3 regions of the Rhizobium sp. RHZ02 genome follow, and region 3 is predicted to be linked to each of the others. Evidence: riboswitches for the same ligand, from Rfam matches in the RefSeq annotation. Region 3 holds a riboswitch; each other region holds the start of a gene.
What was found. Region 3 has a riboswitch for thiamine pyrophosphate ahead of thiM (hydroxyethylthiazole kinase). Riboswitches for the same ligand answer to the same signal wherever they lie in the genome.
Positions count from the first base shown of each region.

Region 1: it holds a riboswitch for thiamine pyrophosphate, as region 3 does, so the genes downstream of both, thiC (phosphomethylpyrimidine synthase ThiC) here and thiM (hydroxyethylthiazole kinase) in region 3, are expected to answer to the same signal.
Region 2: it holds a riboswitch for thiamine pyrophosphate, as region 3 does, so the genes downstream of both, thiB (thiamine ABC transporter substrate binding subunit) here and thiM (hydroxyethylthiazole kinase) in region 3, are expected to answer to the same signal.

Region 1 covers NZ_JACUZX010000002.1:257,649-265,332, forward strand. The annotation lists gene thiO (glycine oxidase ThiO) at 1-823, opposite strand, end outside; gene thiC (phosphomethylpyrimidine synthase ThiC) at 825-2,651, opposite strand; TPP riboswitch at 2,745-2,856, opposite strand; gene IB244_RS04080 (FCD domain-containing protein) at 2,904-3,668, opposite strand; gene IB244_RS04085 (four-carbon acid sugar kinase family protein) at 3,693-4,757, opposite strand; gene IB244_RS04090 (ABC transporter ATP-binding protein) at 4,754-5,746, opposite strand; gene IB244_RS04095 (ABC transporter ATP-binding protein) at 5,746-6,753, opposite strand; gene IB244_RS04100 (ABC transporter permease) at 6,753-7,684, opposite strand, start outside.
Region 2 covers NZ_JACUZX010000002.1:219,976-227,659, reverse strand. The annotation lists gene IB244_RS03930 (M48 family metalloprotease) at 1-294, opposite strand, end outside; gene IB244_RS03925 (ATP-binding cassette domain-containing protein) at 541-1,257, opposite strand; gene thiP (thiamine/thiamine pyrophosphate ABC transporter permease ThiP) at 1,250-2,884, opposite strand; gene thiB (thiamine ABC transporter substrate binding subunit) at 2,884-3,912, opposite strand; TPP riboswitch at 3,957-4,067, opposite strand; gene IB244_RS03910 (MDR family MFS transporter) at 4,127-5,659, opposite strand; gene IB244_RS03905 (MarR family winged helix-turn-helix transcriptional regulator) at 5,778-6,308, shown strand; gene IB244_RS03900 (thiamine diphosphokinase) at 6,357-7,007, shown strand; gene IB244_RS03895 (ABC-F family ATP-binding cassette domain-containing protein) at 7,011-7,684, shown strand, end outside.
Region 3 covers NZ_JACUZX010000001.1:503,931-511,614, reverse strand. The annotation lists gene thiD (bifunctional hydroxymethylpyrimidine kinase/phosphomethylpyrimidine kinase) at 1-733, opposite strand, end outside; gene thiE (thiamine phosphate synthase) at 730-1,365, opposite strand; gene thiM (hydroxyethylthiazole kinase) at 1,362-2,165, opposite strand; TPP riboswitch at 2,215-2,310, opposite strand; gene IB244_RS02410 (hypothetical protein) at 2,843-3,868, shown strand; gene IB244_RS02405 (YadA-like family protein) at 3,928-4,182, shown strand; gene IB244_RS02400 (hypothetical protein) at 4,233-4,847, shown strand; gene IB244_RS02395 (alpha/beta hydrolase) at 5,839-6,978, shown strand; gene IB244_RS02390 (putative bifunctional diguanylate cyclase/phosphodiesterase) at 7,115-7,684, opposite strand, start outside.

The DNA of each region.
Region 1 (7,684 bases), on a different contig from region 3:
ATGCCGGCCGGATGCCCGCGCCGGTTTCGATAACGGTAGCGTCCGCAAAGGCGGGATGCACAGCGTAGGCGGCGTTCAGCAGTTCCATCATCGAACGCGCCGAGATGGGACCGGCGAACTCGGTCTCGATCATGGTGGCGCCCACCATGAACAGGCCATTTCCACGCGGAACGATATAGACGGGGAAGCGCGGATGCAGCAGGCGAACGGGTCTGGCGAGGTCGACCTCGGGCGTGTGTAGATAGAGCATTTCGCCGCGCACGCCGCGAAGCCCACTCGTTCGCCCAATGCGTGCTGCGCCCGTGCAATCGACGATGTCGTCGTAGCCGGTGGTCTCGGCCACTTGGTCGATGAATGCTACGCCCCGAGCGGCGAGCTTTTCTCGCAGTAGACCCAGCACTCGTCTCGGATCGAGATGTCCTTCCAGCGGGAAGAACAGAGCACGCCTGAAGCGGCCTGCGAGAGCCGGCTCCAATGGGCCGATCTGCTCCTCGCCCAGCCATTCATGGCCGCTGGTGCGGCTGGCAAAGCGATCGAGTTCACCCTGGTCGCGCGCGGGGGCAACGACCAGCGTGCCGTTTCGGTGTACCTCGCCGGGCAGCATCATGTCCCACCGATCGATGGCACCGCGGCCACGCAGCAAGACGGCTTCGTCCGCGCCTTCACGCTCACACCACGGTGCCAGCATGCCGCCCGCGAGCCATGATGCTGCCTGGCCGAAATCTGGATTCGGATCCATAACGGTGACGTCAGCACTTCGAAGAGTGAGTTCGTGCGCGACCGTGAGGCCGGCAACGCCGGCCCCTTTGACGAGGACGTGCATCTCAGTCACGCGACTCTTGGATGGTATCGATCGGCATATAGAGATCGCCACCCTCGCGGTATTTCGCCGCCATGGCGTCGAGCCCTTCTTTCTGCGCTTCAGCGCGGATGTCGTGCGAAATCCGCATCGAGCAGAACTTCGGGCCACACATGGAGCAGAAGTGCGCCACCTTGTGCGCTTCCTTCGGCAGCGTCTCGTCGTGGAAGCTGCGGGCCGTCTCCGGATCGAGCGACAGGTTGAATTGATCCTCCCATCGGAATTCGAAGCGGGCGCGCGACAGCGCATCATCGCGCGATTGAGCTGCCGGGTGACCCTTGGCGAGATCGGCGGCGTGGGCGGCGATCTTGTAGGTGATGACGCCGGTCTTCACGTCGTTGCGGTCGGGGAGACCCAGATGCTCCTTCGGGGTGACGTAGCAGAGCATCGCCGTACCGAACCAGCCAATCATCGCAGCACCGATGCCCGAAGTGATGTGGTCATAGCCCGGGGCGATATCTGTCGTCAGTGGTCCCAGCGTGTAGAAAGGCGCCTCGCCGCAGACGGCGAGCTGCTTGTCCATGTTTTCCTTGATCTTGTGCATCGGGACATGGCCCGGGCCCTCGATCATGACTTGGCAGTCCTTGGCCCAGGCGATCTTCGTCAGTTCGCCGAGGGTCTCCAGCTCGGCGAATTGTGCGGCGTCGTTGGCGTCGGCAATCGAACCCGGACGCAGGCCGTCGCCGAGCGAGAAGGAGACGTCATAGGCGCGGCAGATGTCGCAGATCTCCTCGAAATGCTCGTAAAGGAAGCTTTCGCGATGGTGATGAAGACACCACTTGGCCATGATAGAGCCGCCGCGTGAAACGATGCCGGTGACGCGGTTGACCGTAAGTGGGATGTAGTGAAGCCGCACGCCGGCATGGATCGTGAAATAGTCGACGCCCTGCTCCGCCTGCTCGATGAGCGTATCGCGATAGACCTCCCAGGTCAGGTTCTCGGCGATACCCTCGACCTTCTCCAGCGCCTGATAGAGCGGCACGGTGCCGATCGGCAGCGGCGAGTTGCGGATGATCCATTCGCGGATGTTGTGGATGTTGCGGCCGGTGGAGAGATCCATCACGGTGTCGGCGCCCCAGCGCGCGGCCCAGACCATCTTCTCGACCTCTTCGGCCATCGAGGAGGTGACGGCGGAGTTGCCGATATTGGCGTTGATCTTCACCAGGAAGTTCCGGCCGATGATCATCGGCTCGGCTTCCGGGTGGTTGATGTTGGCGGGGATGATGGCGCGGCCGGCGGCGACTTCCTGTCGGACGAATTCCGGGGTGACGTGATCGGGAATATGGGCGCCGAAGCTCTCACCGTCGCGCGCAATTGCCTCGGCCTTAGCCTTGCGGCCGAGATTTTCGCGGATGGCGATGAACTCCATCTCGGGCGTGATGATACCGGCGCGCGCATAGGCGAGCTGGGTCACGGCCTTGCCGTCCTTGGCGCGGAGCGGTTGGCGCTTGGCGGGAAATTCCGGCGTCAGCCGCTCGCCGCTGGCAAAGCCGTTATCCTCGGGGCGCACCTGGCGACCCCGATAGGCTTCGACGTCGCCGCGCGCGAGCACCCAGCTGCGGCGCAGTTCCGGAAGCCCCTGCTCGATGCTGATGTCAGCGCCTTCGACCGTATAGATGCCGGAGGAATCATAGACCGTGACCGGTGGCTCGCCCGATGTCGGGTGGACGCTGATTTCGCGCATCGGCACGCGGACATCGGGGTGAATGTCCCCAGGGATGTAGATTTTCCGAGAGGCCGGTAGGGGGCCTGTTGTGACGGTCGGGGTGATGGTCTTTGCGGCAATATTCATGGTTTGAGGCTCCAAGTTTTAAGTTTGGAGACCCAGTCCTCAGCCGGAATGATGAAAAGACGCCGGCACGGATTCCACGCGTGAATCCAATGCTTTCGAGCGCTTGCACCGTCCCTACGCCAGTATGAACTGGATCAGGTTCAACGGGTCACTGCGCACGATAGCAGTATCTCAGCCCCTTGCCGGGACCCCCCTGGTGAATGTCAAAAGGTTAGAGCCAGAGCAGCAAAGCTGTCAAGCCGACTGCCGCAACTACATGGAAAGGTCCAGAGCGCGGCCTTCGAAGAGGCGGCTCTGCGAACCCTCAAGATGCGCCTTCATCAAAGCCCGCGCGTCTTCCGCACGTCCTTCGACGATGGCGAGGTAGATCTTGTTGTGCTCCTCGTAGACCTGCTCGAGGCCCTGACGCGGACCAAGCAGCGATAGGCCGTGAAGGTGCATGCCGACGGCGATGTGGGCCTTCAGGGCATCGATCGAGGCTGTGTAATAGTGGTTGTTGGCGGCTTCGGTGACGGCCCGATGGAAGGTGAAGTCGGCGTCGGTGCGATGGAGCTGGTGGCTGGTCGCCTCGCGCAGATCGGCGAGCGCTGCGGCAATCCTCTGGATCGCCGCTTCGTCACGGCGCTTGGCAGCAAAGTAGGCGGCGGCAGGCTCGATCGTCAGTCGAAACTCGTAGCAGCGCTGGATATCGGCGATCGTCTTGACCGGCGAATAGGAAAGCTGCGTCGTCGGCGAACCGTGGGCGCTGACGAAGGTGCCGGCTCCCTGACGGGCATAGACGATGCCTTGATCGCGCAACCGTGCCAAGGCGTCGCGCACGATCGGACGCGACACGCCGAGCATCGATGCAAGCTCATGCTCACCGGGAAGCCGCGAATCCGGCGGATAGTTTCCCGAGCGGATACGCTCCTGCAACTGGTCGAAGACGCGATCGACCAGCTTGACGGCCTTGCCGCGCTCCGGCTTTGCCGCAGGCGCCGCTTGCGCATTCGCCGGTACACCGTTTGCTTCGTCCACCTTCACTCTCCCCGTCGGCATGTCCTATGCCGCCTGATTCTGCGCGATCAGTCTTACCAAACTATCCGAATTACCGAAGCCCCCGGACTTCACCGCGCAGCGCAGACGCAGGCCGTCTGCCGTTACGACGTCGAACCACGGAATACCCGCCTCGATTTCGCCCTGCGGCCTCAGAACCCGAATGCCGAGCTCGCGAAAAACTGCCAGTGCCGTATCGCCACCGCCGACCATCAGCATGTCCGGGCGCGTCATCTCTATGATGGATTTTACGCCTTTTGCGAAGCGGTCGGCAACTGCCACGGCTTCGCCGCTGATTTCGCCAGTACAGCGGACGAGTAACGGCAAGCCAACTTGTGCGTCGGAAGGCACTGCTCCCATGGATGCATCGATGGCAGCGGCGAGGCAGCCGGTACCCTCCAGCCTGGCCATTTGTGCTGTTGTGATCGGGTCGCGGGAGCCGAAGGCAAAGACGGTCCGGCTCGATGCGGCAAAAGCGTTGCTTGTCCTGTTCGACTGTCCGATCTTGCGGGCAAGTGCAGCTCCGATACCGCGGGCGCCGACAGCAAGGGCCCTCTTCCAATCGCGTGCCTCAACCACTTGGTCGAGATCGCTGTCCGTTTCGGCATCGCGGACCAGCACTTCGGTTCCACCACTTGCATCGAAAAGCTCGGCAATCGGCAGCGGCTTGTCGACACCACGACCGACGACGTGACCGTTGTGGGTCAAACGGTCCTGATCGGGAATGGCCGGCGCCACCACGATTGTCTCGTGACCGAAGACGGCAGCCAAAGCTACGCTTTCCGCTGCAACGTTCCCCTTGAGCCGGGAGTCGATCTTTTTCAGAACGATTTGAGGCGAGGCGGCAAGAAGGGCCTTCGCCGCAGCGCTGACCCTTCCTGCCGCTTCCTCCTCCGGGAGAGCTCTCGAAGCCGTGTTGACCACCACGACCTCGCAACCGGTCGCAAGCGTTTCCGATATGGCACTGACGTCGATCGCGACAGCGACGGAAAGTCCGGCGTCGACAAAGGGGGTTCCCGTGTCGAGCGCGCCGGTCAAATCGTCAGCGATGATCGCGACCTTCACCGTCATGCAGTCTGTCCTGAGTTGACAGCGTGGCAGGCGACGAGATGGCCAGGCTTGGCTTCCTTCCATTCCGGCACGACCTTGCTGCACACGTCCATGGCGATCGGGCAGCGCGAGTGGAAGCGGCAGCCGCTCGGTGGGTTGAGCGGGCTCGGCACGTCGCCCTGCAGGATCTGGCGCTTGCGCGTGCGCTCCAGCTCCGGATCGGTTTCCGGAACGGCTGACAGCAGTGCCTTGGTGTAGGGGTGCAGCGGGTTCTCGAACAGCTCCTCGCGCGTCGCAAGTTCCGCCAGGCGGCCGAGATACATGACGCCGACGCGGGTACTGATATGTCGGACAACAGCCAGGTCGTGGGCGATGAAGAGGTAAGTCAGGCCATACTTCTCCTGCAGATCGAGCAGGAGATTAATAATCTGCGCCTGTATCGAGACGTCGAGCGCCGAGATCGCTTCGTCGCAGACGATGAATTTAGGCTGGCAGGCAAGTGCGCGAGCGATGACGACGCGCTGTCGCTGGCCGCCGGAGAGTTCATGCGGATAGCGCTGCGCAAAGCGCGTCGGCAGGCCGACGTCGGTCAGCAGGTTGGCGATCTTGTCCTTGAGCTCCGCCTTGGTGCAGAGCTTGTGGAAGAGGATCGGTTCGCCGACTGCCTCACCGATCGTCATGCGAGGGTTGAGCGTCGAATAGGGATCCTGAAAGACGATCTGCAGGTCGCGGCGGAACGGCCGCATCTGCTTTTCATCAAGGGTCGCCAGGTCCTGGCCCTTGTAGACGACCTTGCCTGATGTCGCCTTGTAGAGGTTGAGGATGGTGAAGCCGGTGGTGGACTTTCCGCAGCCGGATTCGCCGACGAGCGAGAGGGTTTCGCCTTCCATGATGTCGAGATTGACGTTGTCCAGCGCATAGACGGTCGCCGAACGCTCGCCGAAGGCGCCGAGCTTGACGTGGAAATGCTTGACGAGGTTTTCGACCTTGAGCAGCGGTTGTGCACCCATCACGCTGCCTCCTGCATTTTCTGGACGACGAAGCAGGCCGTACGGTGGTTTCCGGCGCCTGACAGCGGTTCGAGTTTCGGTACGCGCTCGTGGCAAATGGCTTCCGCCAGCGGACAGCGTGGGGCAAAGGGGCAGCCTTTGGGGCGGCGACCCGGCTCCGGCGGCGTACCGCCGATGGACGAGAGCCGGCTTGCGGGCGCATCCGAGAGCTTCGGAATCGAGGCGAGCAGACCGCGCGTATAGGGATGGCTTGGGCGGGCATAAAGCTCGTCAACCGGGGCATCCTCGACGACGGTTCCGGCATAAAGCACGGCGACACGATCGACGAGACCGGCAATCAGCGCCAGGTCATGGGTAATCCAGACAACCGACATGCCGAGCTTGGCGCGCAGATCCTTCACCAGATCGACGATCTGCGCCTGAATGGTGACGTCGAGCGCCGTCGTCGGTTCGTCAGCGATCAGCAGTTTCGGATTGCAGGCAAGGCCGATCGCGATCATCACGCGTTGGCGCATGCCGCCGGAGAGTTCATGCGGATAAGCTTGCAGGCGCTCTTCCGGCCCGGGAATGCCGACGAGGCGCAACAGTTCGACAGCGCGGACTCGCGCATCGGCCTTCTTCATTCCACGGTGATAGATCAAGGGCTCGCAGATCTGGTCGCCAATGCGCATCACCGGGTTGAGCGAGGTCATCGGATCCTGGAAGACGAAGCCGATGTCGCCGCCGCGCACCTTGCGCAGTTCCTTGTTCGACATCTTTTGCAGGTCGTGGCCGTCGAAGCTCGCGGATCCCTTGGTGACCTTGATCTTGTTGGGTAGAAGCCGCATCAGGCTCAGCATGGTCAGACTCTTGCCGCAGCCGGATTCGCCGACGACGCCAAGCGTCTCGCCCTTGTTGACGTGCAGATCGATGCCATCGACCACGACCGCCGGGCCGTTTCTGCCATCGATTTCGACCGTCAGGCCGCGGACATCGAGGAGTTTTTCGTTGGATCGGGTGGTGTTCATCACTTCGAACCCCGCGGATTGAGTGCGTCGTTGAGGCCATCGCCGAGGAAGCTGAAGGCGACCGAGGCAAGGCCGAGAACGGCTGCCGGGGCGGCCAGCAGATGCGGATAGTGCTGCCAGACGCGCAGACCGTCCGAGATCATGTTGCCCCAGCTTGGGGTCGGCGGGTTGACGCCGATGCCGAGGAAGCTGAAGGCGCTTTCCAGAACCATCGCGGTGCCAAGGCCGGCGCTGACGGAGACGATCAACGGGCCAAGCGCATTCGGAACGACGTAGCGCTTCATGATGATCCAGTTCGAAAGGCCGAGCGCCTGCGCGGCCGTGATGTAGGGCCGGCTGCGGATCGACAGCACCTGGGCGCGAACGAGACGCGCATAGGGCGGCCAGGAGATCAACGCCATCGAGCCGAAGACCAGAATGAAGTCGACCCAGATGGTCTGGCGATAGAAGGGATTGAGCGTCGCCAGATACTGCGCCTCCATCCATTTGGTGATGGGGGACTTCAGCGATGCATTGATGACGACGACGAGGAGCAGGTTCGGCACCGACATGGTCATGTCCGTCAGCCACATGATGACGCGGTCGAACGGATTGCCGAAGAAGCCAGCGATCGCGCCAAGGATCGTGCCGATAAATACGGCGATGACTGTGACGATGACCGCGACCAGGAAGGCCGTGCGGGTGCCGAAGACGACACGGCTGAACACATCGCGGCCGAGGTCGTCGGTACCGAAGAGATGTTGCAGCGATGGAACGGCGTTGCGGGCCTGCAGATTCTGGCTCAGGTAGTCATAGGGCGTCAGATACGGGCCAAAGATCGCGGTGAAGGCGAGGATTGCCACGACGATCAGGCCGAAGACGGCAAGCTTGTTGCGCTTCAGGCGATACCAGGCGTCGCGCCACAGGCTGACGGGTGCTTCTTCCTGAGCTG
Region 2 (7,684 bases), on a different contig from region 3:
TGCGTCCTTGTACTCGCCTCCATAGCTCGCAACGATGCGCGGATGTTCGCGCGCACCCATGGCCGCGCGCGGATCGTTCTTCTGGACTTCATCGACGATCTGCGGATTGGAGGACGGCGCAACGCTTGGCTGATAGGACTGCTCGAGAATGGACTGACAACCGTACAGCGCCATGCTCGTCGCACAGACGACCGAGGCTCGTCGCACCAGACGGCACGCAGACGAGAGCACATCACTGGAAGGCGCGGGGAATTTCCACGTCGGCATACTGTCCAGTCTGGCTCTCCAAGTCATCTTGCGTGTCAACCGGTCCGCTTCCGCGACCCGGCCGGTCTCATCGTGATTCAACAGGCGTCCGTCCCCGCTCTTGCACTGCACAATCGGGGACACAAGTCTTTGCTGTAACTGATTTCCGCATCGGTTGCATAGCGAGACTCTAAGTAAATGTGGCGCCGTTGTATTTTAGCAAGCCTAACGTGCTTTGAGTTTCCTCGGTCGCCTCAAATTATGGCGAAAGTGCCGTTGCGACTGCCAGATTCGTCAACTGCGGAGAAATTGCGTCAATCCTGGATGGTCCGATCGGCCCAGAAATTCGTCAATTGGAGCCGCCACGACAATCCTGCCGTCTTCAAGGAAAAGACCGAAGTCTGCGATGCGTTTGACCTCGTCCGGATCGTGCGAGACGACGACGACGGTATTGCCGGTTTCACGATGCATGTCGAGCAGCAGCGCCGCCATTCCGTTTCGCAGACCGGGGTCGAGGGCCGCGAAGGGCTCGTCCAGCAGCAGCACCGGCCGGTTGCGAACAAGCGCGCGTGCAAAGGCTACCCGCTGCCGTTCCCCGCCGGAGAGCGTCCCTGGCATCCGCCGCTCGAAACCGGCGAGCCCCACCTTTTCAAGCGAAGACGAGATGGTTCGGCAATCTGCGGTCGTGAGTTTCAACGACGGGCTAATGCCAAGGCCGATGTTGGTAAAGATATCGAGGTGCGCGAACAGATTGTTGTCCTGGAAGACCAGGGAGACCGGCCGCTGCGCCGGGTAAACCTCGGTCACATCTTTTCCGGCGATCAGGATCCGCCCCTTGAGAGCCGTGTCGAAGCCGGCAAGCAGATTGAGGAAGGTTGACTTGCCGGCCCCGGACGTCCCCGTCACGGCAATCACGGCACCGGTGGGAAGCCGGCAATCAAACTGAAAATTCTGATTGCCGAGCTGAAGACCGACCTGCTGCATCTCGATCGCGAACTCAGGATCAACCATGGACGGCAACCTCTAGGCGCGCTGGGCCCATCGTACCGGCGATCGTGAGCAACAGGCAGACGACACCAAGGATCAACGCCAGCCCATCGGCATCGTTCGTCCGATAGCTGCCCATGCGGCTATAGACGAGCCATGGCAGGGTGACGAAGCTGTCCGAACCGAACAGCGCAACCGCGCCCAGATCGCCGAGCGACAGCGCCATCGCGAACGAAAATGCCGTAAGCATCGGCTTGAACAGTGCCGGCGTGTCGATGAGGCGCAGCCGTGCCCAACCTGTGACACCGAGGCTCGCCGCAAGCTTCTGCGTCCGATGCTTGTGGACGATGAAAGCCGGTTCAAGGACGCGCATCACAAAGGGCAGCGACATCAACGCGTTGATGGCGACAATCAGCACCGGAGCGACGGCGCTCACGTTACCGAGATTTCTCAAGGCAAGGAACCAGCCAGTCGCAAGGACGATTGGCGGCACGAGCAACACCAGCGACGACGCGCCGCCCAAGGCGGCAAAAAGAAACCTCCTGCCGAAGGCACCTGAACCCTGGAGAAGCGCCGCGCGGCGCGCGCTCACCAATGTCATCGAAATCAGCAAAGCGAGAGCAGCCGCCGAAATCGAAATAACCAGACTGGTCGCAGCCGATTGCCAGAAGATGGGCTCGCGCAAGAGCTTCATCAGATCGGACCGCAGGCCGGCCAGGACCACGGACATTAAAGGGAGCGCTAGAAACAGCGTGGCAAGCAGCAGGACGCCACCATCCACAAGCCGCGCGCCCGGCAGTCGCCCATCCGGACGCCTGACAGGCTTGCCAACTGTCATGCCCTCATCCTCCGGAGCGGGAAGAAGCGACAGCGCCCCGAGGATCATTGATGTAAGTACGATCTGAAGCAGGGAAAGCGTAACGGCCCGGCCAGGGTCGAAATCGAAGCGCAGGGACTGATAGATGGCAACCTCGACCGTCGTTGCCGCAGGGCCACCACCCAACATCAGCACAAGCGTGAAGCTCGTGGCGCACAGCATGAAAATCAGGCCGGCGATACCGGGGACGACCGAGCGCAGGACCGGCCATTCGATGAAGCGAAAAGTCGAGCCGGAGCGCATGCCCAAGCCACTCGCCATCAGCCAATATTCCGATGGCACACGGTCCAGTGCGGCCAGCATCAGGCGGGCCGCCAGTGGCATGTTGAAGAAGACATGTGCCAGCAGGATCCCCGAGAGCCCGTATATGCTGACCGGTTCCGCCAGGCCGAACTCAAGCAGCGCCGAGTTCATGATGCCCTGCCGCCCCCAGATACCAATCAATCCGAGCGCCCCAATCAGAACAGGAAGCCCCATCGGCACGGCCATCAGCCTGATAATCCAGATACGGCCGGGGAAATGCCGTTGACGCGCCAGGGCTTGCGCGACCGGAATGGCAAAAACGATGGAGAGCGCGGTGGAGAGCACGGCCTGCAACAGCGTGAAACACAATATCCGCAGGATGTACGGTTCAAACACGGTCGCAAGAATCGACGAACCGCCGCTCGAGAGAAGCAAAGCAAGGACCGCAAGGCCGACGAAAGCGATAATGCCGGCGAGGCTCGCGGCCCCGCCGAGCATCGCCCGTCGCATCTCGGCCTTGGTCAAAAGCATCAGTTCATGCTCATGGCAGCCAGCCACTCGTCGATCCAGGCTTTGCGATTCTCGGCAACTTCGTCCGAGCTCATCAGAAAGGTCTTTGACGGATTCACGAGCTTGCCGAACGCATCCGGCAGTGGTTGCGATGTCGCGGAAACCGGCATCATCCAGTTGTTGGTCGGAATGGTGTCCTGGAAGCCCGGGGTCACCATGAATTTCAGGAAATCGCGCGCAAGTTCCTTGTCAGGCGCATTCTTCAGCAGTCCGGCCACTTCGATCTGTATGTAATGGCCCTCTGAAAATGCAGCCGCCTGGTAGCGGTCCGTATTCTCCGCGACCATGTGATAGGCAGGCGACGTCGTGTAGGAAAGCACCATCGGTGCTTCCCCCTTGGTGAACAGCCCATAGGCCTCTGACCAACCGGGCGTTACCGTCAACACCCGCTTCTTGAGTTTTGCCCAGGCCTCCGGCGCCTTGTCGCCGTAGACGGATTTTACCCATAACAGGAGACCGAGCCCGGGCGTCGAGGTGCGTGGGTCCTCGATGACGATCTTCTGCGAAGGGTCACCTTCGACCAGATCCTTCATGCTTTGCGGAGGGTTCTTGATCGTCTGCGTGTCGTAGATGACAGCGAAGTGGCCATAGTCGTACGGCACGAATACATCGTCCTTGTAGCCGCCCGGCACCTTGAGCCCGCCGACATCGATGCCGCTCGCATCGAACAGGCCGGTCGCCTTCGCTTCCGTGGTCAGGTTGGTGTCCAGGCCAAGCACGACATCTGCCTTCGTGCCGGCGCCTTCGAGCTTAAGACGCGACAGCAGTGCCACACCATCCGCCACGCTGACGAAACTGACGTTGCAGCCGCAGGTCTTCTCGAACGCTTCCTTGACCTTCGGCCCCGGACCCCATTCGGATGTGAAGCTTTCATAGGTGTAGACGGTAAGCGTCTTGCCTGCCGCCTGTGCACCGGCGCCGGCCAGGCCGGTAGTCGCGATGAAGATCGTGGCAAGCAACGAACGGCTCGGGAATTTGAATTTGAACATGGCACCTCTCCTCTGGTTTGCTTGAAGGGGAAAAGGGCGGTGCCAGATGTCACGCGTCTAATCCCTCCGCCGGTGTTAGCCGGATCAGGTTCCGCGGGTTGGCTTTCAGCCTCTCAGCCGCGCGCCTTATGGCACGGGCACCCCGTTAGAGCGCTTGAGATGTATCGCCACGCTTGGCGTCTTGCAAGAGGCGGCCTTAGGCCGCCATCGGCATTTACTCGGCGGCTTCGGCCCTTGCCGCCGGCCGCACCTCTACCACGCGGGGCAACTGCGTCGGTTTCAGCATCAAGGCGGCACAAAGGCCGATGAGAGCGATCGCGCAGGATGCCATGAAAAGCGGCGTGAACGCGCTGGCATAGGCGTCGGCGACGGCTTGACGCGCCTGTTCCGGCAACGCCGCCAGCATCCTTGGCGTCAGTTGCTCGATATCGGTCACGCCGGGAATTGAGAGTCCGGTCTTGCCGAGCTGCGAGCCGATGATCGCGCCATAAATGGAGATGGCGATCGATGCGCCGCCCATGCGCGACAGCGTCACCGATCCCGTTGCGGCGCCGACGTCGCGCGCCGGAGCGGCATTCTGGACGCCGATGACCGGGACCTGCTGTGCAAGGCCGACGCCGAAGCCGTGGAGAGCCATCACCGCCCCGATCACCATGACCGGTGTTCCGACATGAACCTGAGTGAGCAGCGCAAACGCGATGGCACTGCAGGTCAGGCTTGCGATCGCGAAGGGCTTGTAGCGCCCGGTGATGGAGATGATGCGACCGGCCGACAGCGACCCGCAGACGATGCCGCCGGTCAGAAGAATGAAGAACGCTCCGGCCGCCGATGGCGAGAGGCCGGTCGTCGTCTGCAGGAACAACGCGAAATAATTGACCATGCCGATGCCGATCGCGCCGCTCATGATCGACATGATGAGCAACAGGCTGAATGTCGAATTGCGAAACAGTGACAGGGGAACGATCGGCTCGGCGGCGCGTCGCTCGACGAAGATCCAACCGATGGCCGCCGCTACACCGAGCGCCATGATCGCCAGGCTTTGAGGAGCAACAAGCGAGCCGAAAACCTGAGAGCCATCGGCGGCAAGAACGATGCTAGCCGTCGTCAAGGCGAGCAGCAGGGCGCCGGCGTAATCGATCTTCGGACGGCGGTTGGGCTTCCGGTAGGGCAGCATCAAGGCCAGACCGACAAGGACGACGAAACCGATCGGAACATTGACGAGGAAGATCGAGCGCCAGCCGAAGAGATCGCTCATTGCCCCGCCAAGGACGGGTCCGATAGCGCCCGACGCCATCAGAACGAGGCTGGAATAGCTCTGGTAACGCGCCCGTTCGCGCGGTTCGAAGAGGTCGGCGTTGACGGCGAAGATCGACACCATGATGCCGCCGCCGCCAAGCCCCTGCAGCACGCGGGCCGCAATCAGCGTGTTCATGGATACCGCCAGTCCGCAAACGGCGGAACCGACCGTGAAGATCATGATCGCGGCCATCATCACATACTTGCGGCCGAAGAGGTCACCGAGCTTGCCGTAAAGCGGCATCACCGCGCTCACGGCGAGAAGATAGGCGGAGCCGACCCAGCTGAACCGCTCGAGGTGGCCGAACTCGCCGACGATCGTCGGCAAAGCCGTTGCGACGATCTGGTTGTCGAGTGTCGCCATGAACATGGCTGCCATCAGGAAAAGGAAGAGGATGAACCGCCGGCGGTGATCCGTCACAAGCGGCGCTGCGGCAATTTGAGTATCCATGAAGCGTCGTTCCAAATTGGAGAGTGGCCATTTATGTGCTGTTAGCATATATTTGTCAACGTCACTTGATTGACATTGGCATATTCTCAATTGACGCCTGAGATGCTATGTTACCGCAATGAACGAGAGCTTGACGAATCCGACCGAGACTGACGCCGAGACGCATGAGCCGGACATCCTGCGCATTGGGCAAAGCATGACCCGTATGCGTCTCATGACCGGGCGGAGACTGATCGGTCGGCTCGCGATCCAAAGTGTCGCACCGGGCCTCGAGCTGTCACACCTCGACGTGCTGGACGCTGTGCGGCGTGCACAAGAGGCTGGCGACGTAACGGTTGGGACGATTGCCGAGATGATGCGGATCGACCCCTCGCGCGCAAGCCGCATCGTCGCGGAAATGGTGGGGCGGAATATTCTGCGGCGAAAGGCATCTCAGGCGGATGCGCGGCGGATCATCGTCGTGATGACGCCGCTCGGGCAGAGGTTGCTGTCGGAAATACGCGCGCAGAAGCTCGCATTCGTTTCCGAAGTGGTCAAAGACTGGAAGCCGGAAGAGATCGAGGCGTTCGGAGAGCTATTCGAGAAGTTCATTTCCGGCTTCGAAAGTGTTTTTGAGGCTCGCGTCAAGGATATCGCTGACGAAGCCTGAGCGGCGGCCCTTTCCCTTCCCCCCTGGTTTGCGCTATGGGCAGTGCCCATGAGCCAATCCACCTTCACCATTCTGCTTGGCGGCGAGTTGCAGATAACCGACCGCCTGCGACATGCCATGTCGGGCAGCCGTTTCATAGCCGCCGATGGTGGCATGCGTCATGCGGCAGCGCTCGGCGTCGTTCCGGAATTGTGGGTCGGCGATTTCGATTCCACGCCGGCGGATCTCGAAGCCGCTTTTCCTGACGTCCCCAGGCAACCTTATCCCGCTGCCAAGGCCTCAACCGACGGCGAGATTGCGGTTGCGGAAGCGGTCGCCCGCGGCGCGAAACGCCTCGTCTTGGCCGGCGCCCTTGCAGGCGAACGTTCCGATCATGCCATCCAGCACCTGCTCTATGCCGTCAGCCTGGCGGAGCAGGGTTATGACGTACTGCTCACGTCTGGCAGCGAAGAGGCTGTGCCGCTGATTTCAGGCGCAATCGAACTGGACCTGCCACCAGGCAGTCTCTTTTCGGTGCCTGGCTTCAGCGAACTTCGCGGCCTGACAATCGAAAACGCGCGCTACCCGCTTGCCGACTTCCATTTGCCCTTCGGCTCGTCACGCACCATTTCCAATGTCGCGAAAGGCAAAGTGCGCTTTTCGCTCGAGAGCGGCCGCGCCATTGTGCTCGCCCGCCCCTATGATCTTTCCGGAGTCTGATCTTTGGCGCCTCCCATTCTGAAACTCGACGACGTCTTTCTCAGCTTCGGCGGCACGCCATTGCTTGCCGGCGCCGCCCTGCAGGTGGAGCCCGGAGACAAGATCTGTCTCGTCGGCCGCAACGGCTCCGGGAAGTCGACGTTGCTGAAGATTGCTGCCGGTCTCGTCGAAGCACAGTCGGGAGAGGTCTTCCGCCACCCCTCCTCGACCGTGCGTTATCTCGAACAGGCTCCCGATTTCACCGGATTCAAGACGGTGCAGGCCTATGCCGAAGCCGGCCTCGGCCCGGGTGACGATCATTATCGCGTCACCTATCTCCTCTCGCATCTCGGCCTCACCGGTGAGGAAGATCCACAAAACCTCTCGGGCGGAGAAGCCCGCCGCGCTGCCCTCGCCCGCGTACTCGCGCCAGAACCCGACATCCTGCTGCTCGATGAGCCGACCAACCATCTCGACCTGCCGACCATCGAATGGCTGGAAGGCGAACTGCAGAAGAGCCGCAGTGCGCTCGTCCTGATCTCCCACGACCGCCGTTTCCTGGAGAAGGTTTCAACGGCAACAGTCTGGCTCGACCGCGGCGCATCGCGGCGGCTCGACAGGGGTTTTGCCCATTTCGAAGCCTGGCGTGACCAGGTTCTGGAGGCGGAAGAGCTCGAGCAGCACAAGCTCGGCAAGGC
Region 3 (7,684 bases):
GCGCGACGGCATGGGCGAGGTAGCTTTTCGCATCCGCCACTGCCTCGGGCAGCGTCGCCCCCTTCGCGAGCTCGGCGGCAAGCGCGCTCGATAGCGTACAGCCGGTGCCATGCGTGTTCGCCGTCGGTATCCGGAGCCCCTCGAACCAGCTCAACCCTGCGGCTGTCGCCAGGACATCCGGGCTCTCCTGGCTTGGCAGATGACCGCCCTTGACCAGCACCGCCTCCGGGCCAAGAGCACGCAGGCTTTGCGCCTGCTCAGCCATGTCCGCGCGGGTATCGGCCGTCGGTCCATGCAGGAGTGCTGCCGCTTCCGGAAGATTGGGAGTAAGCAGCGTCGCAAGCGGCAGCAGCCGTCGGGTGAGGACGTCGACCGCGGACACATCGAGGAGGCTAGCCCCGCCCTTGGCGACCATGACAGGATCAAGAACGACCGGAATGCCCTTGTGGGGTTCGATCGCATCGGCGACAGCGTTGGCGATTTCGGCATTGGCAATCATGCCGATCTTGATTGCATCAACACGGACATCGGCAAACACTGCCTTGATCTGGTCGGCGACGAAGGCAGCCGGAACCAGATGCACACCGCAAACGCCCTGTGTGTTTTGCGCCGTCAGCGCGGTCAGCACTGCCATGCCGTAGACACCGCGGGCAGAGACGGCCTTCAGGTCCGCCTGGATTCCGGCGCCGCCGGAAGGATCGGACCCGGCAATGGAGAGAACGTTTCGGATCATCGGTGAACCTTTCTGATGTTTTCCGCGATCTCGCGAGCCGCCGCCTCAGGGTCACGCGTGCCGCATATCGCAGAGACGACGGCAAGACCGTCAGCCCCAGCAGCAAAGACATCCCCGACATGAGCCGCCTTCAGCCCGCCGATTGCGACTGCGGGAACGGGGCAGATGCGCACGAGGCGAGCAAGGCCAGCAAAACCGGTCGGCTCCTTGTGATCCGCCTTCGTCGATGTCGCAAAGACCGGGCCGATACCCGCGTAGTCGACGATTGCCGGATCGACCCCCGCGGCCAGCGCCTCGGTCTCAACGGAGAGGCCAAGGATCATATCGTCTCCAATCCGCGCGCGGGCAGTTCGCGCATCCATGTCCTCTTGCCCGATGTGCAGACCATCAGCACCAATTGCGACGGCAGCCTCCACGTCATCGTTGACGATGAGCAAGGCACCGGTGCCAGACAAAGCCGCCTTGAGCGCCCGACCTGTTTCGATCATCAGGGGTGTATCGGCATGCTTGTCGCGCAGCTGGACAACGCTCGCTCCGCCAGCAACAGCCGCCCGCGCGGTCTCCACCATGCCGAAGCCGGCACAAAGACCGGGATCGAGGACAAGATAAAGTGAAAGGTCGATGGTCCTCATGCGAAACGCACCCTTGCATGGCGATCGAGGAGCGGGGCGTCAAGCGCTGCAAGCGCATCGAGAAACGCCGGAGAAAACGAACCCGGGCCGTCCGCGCTGCTGGCTGCCATCTCACCGGCAACAGCAAAGGTCGTAAGCGCTGCAACCGTTGCCTCGAACGGCGCGGCAGGCCGGATCGCCGTGAATGCTCCGACGAGGCAGGTCAGTGCGCAGCCGAGCGCGGTCACCTTGGGCATCAAGGCCGACCCGCCTTCAATCCAGGCAGCTCGTTCACCGTCGGTGACGAAATCGACGACGCCGGTTACCGCGACCGTCGCACCGTGTGTCCTCGCAAGCAGCCTGGCGGATTCCTCTGCCTGTTCGACCCCGTCACGACTGTCCACCCCCTGGCCCCGACTTTCGCCACCGGCAAGGGCAATGATCTCGGAGGCGTTGCCACGAATGATGGTTGGACCGAGTTCCAGCAGCCGATCAACGGCCGCCCGGCGGAATAAGGTGGCATAATGGGCAACCGGATCGAGAACCCATGGCTTGCCGGACTGGCTGGCGGCGAGGGCTGCCGCCTCCATGCCGCGCAACCAGGATGACGACAGTGTGCCGATGTTGATTGTCAGTGCGCCTGCGATCGCCGCAAACTCGCCAGCCTCTTCTTCCGCATGCACCATGGCGGGAGACGCGCCGGCGGCCAGAAGCACATTGGCTGCGATGTTCATGGCAACGAAGTTGGTGATGCAGTGCACGAGCGGCGGTTGCGCGCGCAGTTCGCTCAGCAGTATTCCCGGTAAGGTCTGATCTTGCATGGTGCGCCTTTCGATCGGGGAGAAAGGCGCGGGGACTGACGCAGGAGGCGAAACGTCCCGAGCGACTCCCTCCGCCGGCATTATCCGGTTCAGGTTCAAAGGGTCCTTCTCAGCCCATCTTTCGAGGGCGCCCCTGTCTCTCACTGCCTTCTTCTCGCAGAGAAGCGCTGGCCTGTCATCCATAAAATGACATCGCCAGGTGAACCCGGCCATGCCAGGAAAGGCCCCGAAGGAGGCGCGGCGCCTGCCGGCCTTCTGGCGGTTGCATCACTCATCTGATAGCGCGCCATAATACAGCTGACGGAAGGACTTGGATTCCCCCTGCAAACGTTTCACTTCTGGATTGCGGTGAGCAACCTTTTACCGATTCCGGCGCCGCTTTTCTCTGTCCGAACCATGGCACTTTCCAAATGTTCGGCGGTTAATAGCCGGCAGTTGTAAGCATGGTTAGATGGCAGCCGACACAGCGATCGTGTTGCATTTACTTATTTTTGTTTACTTTCCAGGAATTGTGTCAAATGGCATACTCCCGCTCGCTGGGTAAAGGCGAGTTCCATGGGCGTCCGACGATTTTCGGTTCTGACCTACTCGACTGCTTGATTACACGCGGCCAATAGGCCGGCAAGACAATGCCGATACAATCGTCCAACTCGGTTGGCGACCGAAGGGAGGTCTTGATGCGAACACTTCATGCTGCAGTATTTGTACCGCTTCCTGCCGTGTGTGTTCTCCTATCTGCTACCATAACAATAATCTCGCCCGCACCTGCCCTGGCCCTGTTCGTCTGCGCAAACACCACAGGCTCGGGAGACGGGGCGGCTGCCGGTGGTGTCAATGACGTCGCCTGCGGAACCAATGCGACAGCGGCAGGCGCCGCGGGAGCAAACTCCGCTTTCGGTGCGGGAAGCAAGGCGACAGGCGGAGCCGCCACTGCCCTCGGCACAACGACGAATGCGTCCGGTGCGGCATCGGTGGCAGTTGGTCAAAATTCTCAGGCGACGGACAGGGGCGCGGTCGCCGTTGGTTTGGCCAGCAACGCCTCCGGATTCAACAGCACAGCCATCGGGGAAAATAGCAGAGCTGCCGGCCCTGGCGCGACTGCCCTGGGGGTCGACAGCAATGCGCAGAGTGTGGACAGCACGGCCGTTGGTGCTCGAAGCCTGACGACGGGTGCCGGTGCGGTTGCCATTGGGGTCGACAGTCGGGGCACCAGTGTTGATACTTTGGCTGCTGGCGTCAGAAGCCTTGCCAGTGCTGGCGGCGCAGTCGCGCTCGGAGGTGACAGCAGTGCAAGTGGCGGCAATAGCACTGCGGTTGGTAATAGGAGTTCGTCCTCCGGCAATCAGGCAACAGCGATTGGATTTAACAGCAGTGCCCGGGGCCTAAATAGTCTTGCCCTGGGGACCGGCTCAGTGTCATCAGGGCAGAATTCAGTGGCGCTCGGAGCTGGTTCGTCGGATGGCGGTATCGCCAATGTCGTCTCCGTCGGGGCGCCGGCCGCCGAGCGAAAGATCGTCAACGTCGCGCCCGGCACGATTTCGGCGACCTCGACGGATGCGATCAATGGCTCCCAGCTGGACGCCACCAATCAGAATGTCGCCCAGAACACGAACGAACTTGCCGATCACGAGACGCGCATTACGAACAATACCAACTTCTCAACCTCCATACGACTGAGATCGCCGGCCTCGATACGCGTGTAGCCGCAAATACAAACGCCATCGATTCCCTGGACAATCGCGTCAGCAGCCTCGAATCCAGCATGTCGCCGATGAATGGACGCATCGACAAGGCCTACGAGGGCACGGCGATGGCGCTGGCGATGGGTGGGGGAACCCTTCCGAATGACAAGAACTTTGCGGTGTCCATCAATTGGGGCACGTTCGAAGGCGAGAACGCTTTCGCTGGCAGCGCTTACGCGCGGATTACAGAGAATCTGCTGATCCATGGCGGCGTCGGCGTAGGGGCGAGCGAAGGTACTTTCGGTGGGACCGCGGGGTTGACATTCACGTGGTGATCGTCCGAGCGCTACAGCCGTTCGGTTCACGCGAGCCGAGATCCTCAACGATGCATCTGCCGTTCAAATTTATCGTCGCGGCGCTGGCAGTCCTTTGCATAGAGGCCGGCTTTGAAAGCCCCGTTCGCGCCGAAATCAAGAAATCCCTGAAGGAAGATGTTTCAAGAGCACCGCGTCCGGCAGATATCGATCGAAATGGCGTTCTTATCCTTGTGCGAAACACGCTTCTTGCCCTCGACCAGGCGAACAAGACTGGCAACTACACCGTTCTGCGGGAACTCGGCTCGCCAGGCTTTCAGGCCAATAATTCCGCGCAACTTGCAGAGATCTTTGCCTCGCAACGAAAACAGGGATACGACCTGAGTGGCCTTGCGGTCATCGAGCCGCAACTAACCGTGCTTCCGCAGATCGAGCCAGACGGCAAGTTGCATATGGCGGGGTTCTTTCCGTCGGTGCCAATCCAGGTGCATTTCGAGCTACTCTATGCGCCTGTCGATCGTCAGTGGAAGCTCTTCGGGATATCAGTGAACTTTGATGAAAGCGGCCCGGCCGCACCCGCAACAACCGACAATCGGCCCCAAAAGCCGGATGTTCCGGTGAAGCTTCCTGACCCGCCGACGCCTGCGGTCAGACCGAAAGCACCTTCTTCAGATTCGGGCCTTTGAGACGTCGACCTCGACGTCGTCGGGTTCCGGCTCCTGCACGGAAATGAGGACTGATCGATACGCCGGGCCATCAGATCCGCTCCCAGCTGCTGGTCAAGTGAACTCCCGTCGGTGCGCAAGGTCCAGGGTCGCGCCTGTGACAAGCTGGACAGATCATATCTCGGGGCCTAGTGTTCTGAAATGTTGGGATGTCGTCTTCTTCTCTTCGGTTTGATCGTGCTGTTCGCATGGACAGCAGGCGCGCAGCAGATGCCCTGTCCCTTTGAATATCCAGACACGCCGGTCAACCGGTCTCGCGGGGTGGTCGGCTGCTCGCTGCAGTGCGATCAAAAGCTCACGTGTCCCGGCCAGCAGGCGATCGAGCCACAAAAGCTCCCTTCGGCGCAGGCTCCCGGCAATGCGGTCAATGCGAGTGGAACTTGTCCGGAGGGGAAAAACTGGGATTCGAGAAGGAAAACTTGTGTCGCGTGCGCCGCGGGGGCGTCGTGGGATGCCAAGCGCTCGACCTGTTCCTGTGGGACCGGCCGGTTCGTTGATCCGAAGACAAAGCGCTGCGTCAGTTGTCCCGAGAATTGGGGTTGGGAAAAGGGGAGGTGCCTGTGCACTCGCAGCTTGAAATCCACCTTGGCGGGAAAGTCCTGCTCGCCCAAGCAGCCGGTCTGCAGGACCGACAGCGTTTGGGATGCCGAAAACAAGCATTGTGTGGCAGTGAAGCTGCGGAAGCCGAAGGCGTAGTTCGAGATGGATAGACGGCTCCAGACCCCGAATCGAGCTTGTCGTAGATCGTTCGTCCTGCGCGAGGGCAGGGGGCGCGAATTGCACGTAACATCCGCGTCGTTGCTGTAAGAGTACTTCACCAAAGCCCGGCCACCGTAAGGTGCTTGCGTTTCAATGAGGGAACCGGAACGTGATTGCAGCCCGTATTGTTCGGACACTTGCACCTTTGCTCGTCGCGGCAGTTCTTGCCAGCTGCGGTCATCCAAGCGGAGTCATGGCCCCTGTTGCGCTATCGGCGGCAACGCAGAATACCTCAAAGGTCAGCATGCTGGTCGCAACCACGCGCGAACCTTCCGGCGACCCGGCGACGCTCTTCACCGGCGAACGCAGCCCAAAGCCCTATCTGACGGCGATTGACGTCTCCATTCCGCCGAAACGGGCCTCAGGCACAGTCCAATGGCCGAAACATCTGCCGCCCAATCCCGCGACCGATTTTGCGGTGACCAGCGTCAAGGAGATCGACACCGTTCCGGAGGGGCGCGTCTGGTTCCACCAGAACATCCAGGGCGGGCATGCGCTGGTCTTTGTCCACGGCTTCAACAACAAGTACGAGGATTCCGTCTTCCGTCTGGCCCAGATCGTCCACGACTCCGGGATGCAGGCGACCCCTATCCTCTTCACGTGGCCGTCACGCGCGCAGCTTACCGCCTATCAATACGACAAGGAGAGCACCAACTATTCACGCACGGCGCTCGAGCAGGCGCTGCGGACGCTAGCCGCCGACCCCGACGTCAAGGACATCACGATCCTCGCTCATTCAATGGGCACCTGGCTGACCATGGAATCCCTGCGGCAGATGGGTATCCGCGACGGTCACGTGAACAGCAAGATTCACAACGTCATTCTCGCGTCCCCGGATATCGATATTCAGGTCTTTGCCAAGCAGTTCGCGGAGATGGGCACGCCGGCGCCGAAATTCACGATCTTCGTGTCTCAGGATGACAAGGCGCTTGCGGTTTCAAGTTTCATCACGGGAAAGGTCTCGCGTTTGGGCGCGATCGATCCGACCGTTGAGCCCTATCGCTCGAAACTCGAAGCCGCCGGCATTACCGCCATCGATCTCACCAAGGTCAAAGGCGAGGGCCTGAACCACGGCAAGTTCGCCGAAAGTCCTGAAATCGTTCAGCTAATTGGCCAGCGGATCGTCACCGGTCAGACGCTGACGGATTCCAACGTCACGCTCGGCCAAGGACTTACCGCTGTCGTTGGCGGAACAGTGACGACCATCGGTAACGTCGCAGCCACGGCTGTCGCCGCGCCGGTGACGGTGCTTGAACAGCCGAGGCGGGCCAAGAGGCGCCCTGTCGACGAAACCCTGCAAGGTGATCTCAAACCACAGCAGTTGACCCAGTAGGCGCTCCCGCGCATCGCCAACTGCTCCAGAAATTGCTCGCGTCCAGCTCAGGCCGTTCTTTGCAATCTTCTTGACCCCTATGATGAGGGTTGCGTCGCTCTACGAGACGACGGTGGTCGCTGAATTGGAAGCTGAGTTATGCCACAGCCACCCTTGCAAACTCGTCGAATATTTTCTGAATATCCCTTGCCGGTCGTGGTTTGCTGAACAGATAGCCCTGCACCTCGGTACAGCCCTCCACCTTCAGCATGTTGAATTGGTAGACGGTTTCGACACCTTCAATCGTGGTGTCCATTCCAAGGCTGCTACTCAGCATCGCCACCGCCTTGACGATCGCCAAAGAATCCGGCCGATCGGTGACATCGCGTACGAAGGACTGGTCGATCTTGATCTTGTCGAACGGAAATTTTCTCAAATAGCTCAGCGATGAATAGCCGGTGCCGAAGTCGTCCATCGATATACGCACGCCGAGTGCGCGAAGTTGATGCAGTGTCGAGAGCACCTCGTCCGTATGCTGAAGCATGACCGATTCGGTGATTTCTAATTCCAGCCTCCGGGCCGACAGCCCGGACGCGGCGAGTGCCGAAGTCACATCGAGAACAAGACCGGGGCTCTTGAACTGCACTGGAGACAGGTTGACCGCCACCCGCGTCATTTCAGGCCATGCCATGGCGTCAGAACATGCCTGCTTCAATACCCATGCGCC